Regions from separate parts of the Paenarthrobacter sp. NCHU4564 genome, predicted to be linked through region 1. Evidence: riboswitches for the same ligand, from Rfam matches in the RefSeq annotation. Region 1 holds a riboswitch; the other holds the start of a gene.
The links. A riboswitch is a leader RNA that binds a small molecule or an ion and turns the genes downstream of it on or off. The one in region 1 is predicted to bind thiamine pyrophosphate.
Positions count from the first base shown of each region.

Region 1 (3,898 bases):
CGACGCGCTTGAGTCCCACTTCCTTCAGGAGCCGAAGCACCTCAGGCGCCGTGCCGGCGTCGAGCTGCTCCTGGGCGCCCTTGTAGCTCAACTTGGCGCGGCTGCGGACGGCGGCCCGTGACACGGACGTGCCAGCAACCTCACCGTTCGGGTCCAGCGTGAAGTCCCAGACGAAAGCACCACAGTCTTGGTCCGCCAGGAGGCTGCCGGCGTTCTCGCTGATCACCTCCGGGTGCAGCGGGATCCGGCCATCGGGCGCATAGAACGTCTGGCCGCGCTGCCGGGTCTCCGCGTCCAACGCACCGCCAGGGGCAACAAAGGACGGCACATCGGCTATGGCATACAGGACCTTGTAGCCGTCGCCGTCGCGCTCGATGAAGAGGGCCTGGTCAAGGTCCGTGGAGCTGGCAGGATCGATGGTCACGAACGGAACGTGCCGCAGGTCGTGGTCCGGCAAGCGGTGCTCTTCCACCGCGCGTCTGGCCTCCTCCACAGCCGGTGCCGGGTACTCCCGGGGAAGATCCAGCTCCGTCCTCAAGGCAGCCAGGGCATCGGCAAGCTGGTCCGTGGAGTCGTCGACGTTGGGAGCTATCCGATGATGTGACACGAAAGTCACATTAGCCCGAAAACCGCCGATAGTCTTGAAGCATGGGCACTTCCCAGGACAGCAATGCTCCAGTTGGCACCCTGGCGATCGAGCTCCTTGGGGCCATGGCCTACGGGGAGTTGTCGGCCTTCGGGAGGCTGTCCGCGGACTCCCGGCATGCTCCCACCCTTCGGGACCGGGCCATGCTGGGCAAGATTGCCGTGGGAGCCTACGGAAACTTCGCCATGATCAGCGACCACCTCGCCGGGTTGGGCGTTGATCCCGAGGATGCCATGCTGCCATTCCAACAGTCCTTTGACCACTTCCATGAGCGCACCCGGCCGGGCGACTGGTACGAGTCGGTCATGAAGGCCTACGTCATCGATACGGTCTCGGCTGACTTCTACCGTACCGTCGCAGGATTCCTCGACGCCCGAACACAGGTGGTCGTGCACCAGGTCGCTTCTGCCGACCATGCCACGGAGGCCCTCCGCATCCTGCTGCGGAAGGCGCTCGCCGACGACCCCAGGCTCTCGTCACGACTCGCGCTGTGGGCACGGAGGCTCGTGGGGGAAGCGCTGACGCAGGCACAGCGGGTGGGACTGGAACATCCCTGGCTGGGCCCCGTGCTCAAGGCCGGCGGGGAGGCGCGGGAAGCGGTGGGCCGCTTGACTGCGGACCTGGCAGCGGGGCACGGACAGAGGATGTCGGGCCTGGGGCTGGCCCCCTGACCGTCAGCGGCCGGCGTCGAGGGCCTCGAGCAGCGACCTTGCCGCCGCCGTCGGATCGTCCGCCTCCGTGATGGCGCGAACCACCACGATCCTTGCGGCACCTGCGGCCACTACGTCCTCGACGTTGCCGAGGTCGATCCCGCCGATGGCGAACCAAGGCAGATCAGCGCCAGCGGCGTCGTTCCCGCGGGCCCGTTCCACTGCTTCTGCGGCAAATGTGACCAGCTCCAGTCCAACGGCCGCGCGACCGGGTTTTGTGGGAGTGGCCCATACGGGTCCGACACAGAAATAGTCCAGCCCGCCCGGCACCTGCGACGCCGCGATGGCGGCATCGGCCTGTTCCGGAGTGTGGGTGGAGAGGCCGATCGCAGCACCGGGCAGGAGCTGCCGGGCGGCCGGAAGCGGAAGGTCCTTCTGGCCGATGTGGAAGACCGGAGCCCCGGAAACACTGGCAACATCGGCCCGGTCGTTGACCGCCCACAACTTTCCGTGGCGTGCAGCGGCCTTGCCGAGGACCTCCAGGAGCTCCAGCTCCCGGCCGGCCTCCAGGGACTTGTCCCGGAGTTGGATGATGTCCACGCCACCGGCGAAGGCGGCGTCCACAAAGTCCGCAAAGTCCTCCTTCTCCTGGCGTGCGTCGGTGCACAGGTAGAGGCGGGCAGAAGCAATGGCGTTGGGCTGGGTCATGGAAACCAGAGTAGTTCCTCTAAACTGGGCTCGTACTGCGGGAGCCGTGGCAGCGTCATATGACTGCCCGGCTGAGAGGGCTTCAGCGCCGACCGCTTGACCTGATCCGGGTAATACCGGCGTAGGGAAGGGAAAAACATGGTCGTACCCCGGCCCGTTCCGGAAACAGCACCGGACCTTGAAGCAGATGTGATCGTCATCGGTGGCGGGATCATCGGATTGGGCATCGCGCACGAGGCCCGGGCGGCCGGCCGTTCGGTGGTGGTGGTCGATCCCGCACCTGCCACGGGGGCCACTTTCGCAGCAGCAGGCATGCTCGCCCCCGTCAGCGAACTCCACTACCAGGAGGAAGACCTCCTGGAACTCATGCTGGAATCAGCCCGGTTGTGGCCGGCTTTCGCGGCGGACCTCGCCGGACGTGGAGCAGCCATCGGTTACTGCACGACGCCGACACTTGGCGTGGGTGCCGACGCTGCCGACCGCCGTGCCTTGACCGATCTGCGGTCCGCCCAGCTTGCGGCCGGATTGGCCGTGGCGCCGCTGGCCCTGCGGGAAGCGCGGGAGCGCGAACCGCTTCTGAGCCCGCAAATTTCCTGTGCCTTCGATATCCCCGCCGACCACCAGGTGGACCCGCGGAGGCTGGCCGCCGGCCTGATGTCGGTCCTGGCCTCCCATTCTCCGGAAGACCAGACCTGGGTCGCCGGGGCCGCCGACGGTTTCCTGGTGACGGAGTCCGCAACCCGGTTGCTCCGCGAGGAGGACCGGGTGCTGGGTGTGGGGCTGGAGTCCGGCATCAAAGTCCGGGCTGCGGAGACGGTGGTGGCCAACGGACTCGGCGCCGGCAGGCTCGACGGACTCCCTGATGGGCTGTCCCTTCCCGTTCGTCCCGTCTACGGGGATATCCTTCGGCTTCGCGTGCCGGAGCACCTGCGCCCGCTCGTGACAGCCACGGTCCGGGGAATGGTGCGCGGGGTCCCGGTCTACATCGTCCCGCGTGACGACGGGACTGTGGTCATCGGGGCAACCCAGCGCGAAGACAACCTTTCTGCCACGTCCAACGCAGTCTCAGCCGGAGGTGTCTACCAGCTCCTTCGCGATGCCCAGGTCCTGGTGCCCGCCGTCGCCGAACTCGAGCTGCTCGAGGCCACGGCACGTGCACGGCCAGGCACACCGGACAACGCACCCTTGCTGGGACGGGTGACCGGCAGCACCGGGGAGGTTCGCGGACTGGTCATCGCCACCGGCTTCTTCCGCCACGGCGTCCTCCTCACCCCGGTCGCGGCAAAGATCGTGGGCGGGCTGCTGGGCGGCTCCGGCGACCCGCGCTGGTCGCGGTTCGCACCGGACCGCTTTGCGCCAACTGAACAGCATGAACTTCCTCCCGGACCACGCACGTCGATCAAGGAACCCGCATGAACATCAAACTCAATGGCACTGCCCGTTCAGTGCCGGACGACGCATCCGTCAGCACCCTCGTCAGCGACGTCACCGGCCGCGCCCTGGACCACCGCGGTCAGGCGGCCGACGGCGGCAAGCTGGGTGTCGCCGTCGCCCGCAACTCCGAAGTAGTCCCGCGGAGCCAATGGGCCGCGACGGCCCTGGCCGACGGCGATGAACTCGAACTCGTTACTGCGGTCCAGGGAGGCTGAGAGGATGACCATCACCAGCACAGGCAACACGCGGCAGACCGGGACCGACGACGCCCTGGTCATAGACGGAGTCGGATTCTCGTCCCGCCTCATCATGGGAACCGGAGGGGCGCCGAGCCTGGACGGACTTGGTGCGGCGCTCCTGGCCTCGGGCACCGAACTCACCACCGTGGCCATGCGCCGGTACTCGCCGGCAGAGACGGGCTCGCTTTTCCAGCTCCTGGTGGACAACGGCATCCGCGTAC
Region 1 is NZ_JBQLIS010000023.1:25,596-29,493, forward strand. It holds gene ACSVIE_RS18445 (RNB domain-containing ribonuclease) at 1-607, opposite strand, end outside; gene ACSVIE_RS18450 (ferritin-like fold-containing protein) at 649-1,317, shown strand; gene thiE (thiamine phosphate synthase) at 1,321-2,004, opposite strand; TPP riboswitch at 2,032-2,149, shown strand; gene thiO (glycine oxidase ThiO) at 2,143-3,420, shown strand; gene thiS (sulfur carrier protein ThiS) at 3,417-3,653, shown strand; gene ACSVIE_RS18470 (thiazole synthase) at 3,658-3,898, shown strand, end outside.

Region 2 (3,898 bases), on a different contig from region 1:
GGGATTCGCGTCCACCAAGTGCGTCAGCCGGAGCCGCTCCAGCAGTTCGTCGACCCGCTCCTCGCCACGGCCCACATGCCTGGGACCGAACATCAGCTCATCCAGCACCTTGCCGGTGACGAACTGGTGCTCCGGTTCCTGGAACACCGTGCCGATCCGGGAAATCAGTTGGTCCGCTTTCCACCGGAAGGGATCTATCCCGGCGCCTTCGGAAAGCTCGACGGCGGCAGAGACCTTCCCTGCCACCGGCGCCAAAAGTCCTGCCAGCGTCAAGGCGAACGTGGACTTTCCGGTGCCGTTGGGTCCGGTGATGGTGAGCGCCTGCCCTGCCCGGACCTGGGCACTGATGCCGTGCTGCACCGGCTGCGGCGGGATGGACCTGAAACCCTTCCTGCGTGGCTTGGCGCGGGAAACTGCCAGGTCCTGGGCCGCCACCAGCAGTTGCGCGGATTGGTTGCCGCGTTCCCTGCGGCGGGTTTCGGGAACGTACCCGGGCACCCACACGCCGGCGGCCTTGAGCAGGCTGTGCGCTTCAGCCAGAACCTGGTCCGGCGGCCCATCCAGGAGCACCCCACCGCCCGCCGAACCGGGCTGCAGGACCACGATCCTGTCCACCAGGTCCTTCCAGACGGACACCCTGTGTTCCACCACAACCAAGGTGGCGCCTGTCTTGTCCAGGCATCGGCGCACGGCATCACGGACTTCCAGCACACCGGCAGGGTCCAGGTTGGCCGTCGGTTCGTCCAACAGGATCAATCCCGGTCTCATCGCCAAAATACCCGCCAGCGCAAGCCGCTGCTTTTGGCCGCCGGAGAGTGCCGCCGTCGGGTGGTCCAACGCCAAACCGCCGCCATCAGCGGTACGCAACCCCACGTCGTCGAGCGCTTCATGAACCCGGGTCCAGATCCGGTCACGGGGCACGGCAAGGTTTTCGGCTCCGAAGGCGACGTCGTCGCCAATCCGGGACAAGACCACCTGCGTTTCGGGATCCTGCTGCATCAATCCGGCGCGGCCGCGTTGTTCCCGCGGCGAAGCACCGTCCAACAGGAGTGAACCGGTCTCGTCCGAATCATCCTCTTCCTCGCCCAGGACCCCGGCCAGCGCGTGCAGCAAGGTCGACTTGCCCGCACCGGAGGGACCCAACAGCAACACTCGCTCGCCCGGATCGATGCGGAGGTCAAGGCCCTGGATGGCAGGTGTGGTCCGGCCGGCGTGCCGCCAACCCCAGCCCTCGGCGGAGATGGCGGCAGGCCTGCCGGTGTTGGTCTGTGCCATCAGTTGAAGACGGGCTCCGAGGCGGCCTTGCGCGATGCGAAGGCGCTCAACACGCCGGTTTTGGCCAGGCCCCGGGTGGCGACCCAGGAGAGGGCACCGGCAATGATGGCGCCGGACAACGTGCAGAACGCGATGTAGGCCAGCTTGTCCACGGCCTCGTAGGCGATGTTCCAGCCCCACGGCATGAAGGAGTCGTTGAGGCCGCAGAAGAGGCCCGCACCGGCACCGGCCAGCAGCGCCGTGGGGAGGTTGAACTTCTTGTAGCGGAACGCAGCGAACACCAGCTCGGCACCCAGGCCCTGCAGGACGCCGGAAATCAAAACGGTGGTGCCGTACTGGGAACCCATGATCAGCTCACCCGTCGCGGCCACAGCCTCGCAGAACAGCGCGGCACCGGGTTTGCGGATGATCAGCATGCCCAGAACTGCGGGGATCATCCAGCCGCCGGCAATCAGGCCGGTCAAGGGCGGGTAGGCCGCGTTCATGGGAATGGATACGATCGCGGCGCCCTGGGACCATGCCCAGAAGATCACGCCGCCGGCGATGGCGATCAAAGCTGCCACCACGATGTCTACTACACGCCAGTTGTAACTGGTCTTCTTCACGCTTGCCGTGGTCATTTCTTTGCCTCCTGAGGTTACAGGAGGGGAAAGTGCTCCCCGGATTCCCGGCAGGCATGCGCCACCGGTGTTCCGGACACTCTGAGAAGCTCGACTCCCTTGCGCCGGTACTAACCGGATCAGGTTCGAGGGTCTGCGGCTGTCCGCACTCTCAGCGCCCTCGCGTCACCTGCATCCCTGCAGGGTTCGACGGCGGCGCTCCCCTGTCGTTATCAATCTGCCCTGATGGGCGAGGTCCAGTTTACACCCGGGTCCGTGCGTTGGCCCTCGCTGGCAGTCATAAAGGGTTGCGGTTTCTCCCGGCCCGTTTGCCGGCTTCCTCTCTCATGCACACCTGAGAGAATGACTTCATGACGGATCATCCCGGCTTAGGCCAGCCTGCACCCGAACCACGGCTCGCTGCCAGCGTGATCCTGCTCAGGGACGCCGCCGACGGGCTCGAGGTCTTCGTCCAGCACCGGGTGTCCACCATGGACTTCGCCGCGGGCATGGTGGTCTTTCCCGGAGGCCGCGTGGATGCCGCGGACAGTGAAGGGTGGGACTACCCGCAGGAGTTGCTGGCAGGGCACGCCGATGCGTGGTCGGAAGCATCCATCGCCGCCAACCCGGACCAAGCCATCCGGGAAGCGGGCACCGTGCTGACTGCCGCCCTCCGCGAGGTGCAGGAGGAAGCCGGACTCACGCTTGAGCCTGCAGATCTGCGTCCGTGGGCCAACTGGGTGACCCCGGTGGACATGCCCAAGCGCTTTGACACCTACTTCTACGTCGCCAAGGCCCGTGACGGGGCAGCGCCCCAACACCAAACAACGGAAGCCTGGCAGTCGCTCTGGATGCCCGTGGCCGGCGTCCTCTCCGCTGAAGCCGAAGGCACGCTCCACCTCATGCCACCCACCTACTACCTGCTCAAGGAACTTGCGAGCCTGGGCACCGTGGATGCTGTGTGGGGCGCCCGGCACCCCGTAGTTCCCGTCCTGGCACCCCGGGGTTCCATGGCGGCCTTCCTGAAAGACAGGGAAAACCGCCGATAAAGGCTCCCATTGCGCCCGCGAATGGTGCCTGGTGCACGCTGTAGGTGAGGTTAGGCTTGGGACATGAACTTCTTCTTCAAGCTGCTGGGGACCGGAGTGAGCCTCGGAGCAGGATTCGTCGGCACCAAACTGGTCAACCTGGCTTGGGAGAAGGCCAGCGGCAACAAGCCGCCCGCAGGTCATGACGACCTCGAAACCAGCCTGCGCTCAGCACTGACATTCGCGCTGGTTTCGGCCTTCGTGAGCACCCTCATCCAGGTCCTAACCAGCCGCGGCACGCAGCGCGCGATCGCCCGCTTCGCCAAGACGCACGACATCGTCTGACCCGCTGCCCGGGGACAAGCCAAGGCACCCCACCACCGGCGGCGCACCCTTGGGCGACCCATTTCCAAGGTGCCCTGACCGCCGGACTCAGCGGCCGGCGTCGTGCGTTCCGTCCCCCGGATGTTCACCGGCAGCCCGCTGGACCACGGCCTCAAGTTCGTCCTTGGTGAGGAGCTCGCGGTGGCCGTGCTTGGTCCGGTAAGCGGAACGGCCCACCATGTGCGCGGACACGGGCGCGGTCAGCAACTGGAATATCCAGGCCACCAGCAGGACCGGCCACACCCACCACGTCCGCATCTGCAGGCCGATGGAGGCCAGCATCAGGAAGAGGCCCAGAACCTGCGGCTTGGTCGCGGCGTGCATGCGGCTCATGAGGTCCGGGAACCGCAGCAGGCCGATCGCCGCGCCCAAGGACATGAGGGCGCCGACCACCAGGAAAACGGCCGTCAGAACATCGATCACGGCGTCTACGCCCGTAGCGTCAGGAGTCATTGCTCTGTTCCCGCCTTTCGGCCACGAACCTGGCCACCGTCACGGAACCGATAAAGCCGATCACGGCCAGGGCCACCAGCAGCATCAGGTTGTTGAGGTGCCGGTTGATGGCCATGTCGATTGCCAGGGCCGCGCCCACGATGGCCAGCAGCACGTCGG
Region 2 is NZ_JBQLIS010000017.1:54,166-58,063, reverse strand. It holds gene ACSVIE_RS16100 (ABC transporter ATP-binding protein) at 1-1,275, opposite strand, end outside; gene ACSVIE_RS16095 (ECF transporter S component) at 1,275-1,895, opposite strand; TPP riboswitch at 1,974-2,110, opposite strand; gene ACSVIE_RS16090 (NUDIX hydrolase) at 2,246-2,923, shown strand; gene ACSVIE_RS16085 (DUF4235 domain-containing protein) at 2,987-3,247, shown strand; gene mnhG (monovalent cation/H(+) antiporter subunit G) at 3,335-3,739, opposite strand; gene ACSVIE_RS16075 (monovalent cation/H+ antiporter complex subunit F) at 3,729-3,898, opposite strand, start outside.
Region 2: linked by a shared signal. The riboswitch ahead of ACSVIE_RS16095 (ECF transporter S component) and the one ahead of thiO (glycine oxidase ThiO) in region 1 are both predicted to bind thiamine pyrophosphate.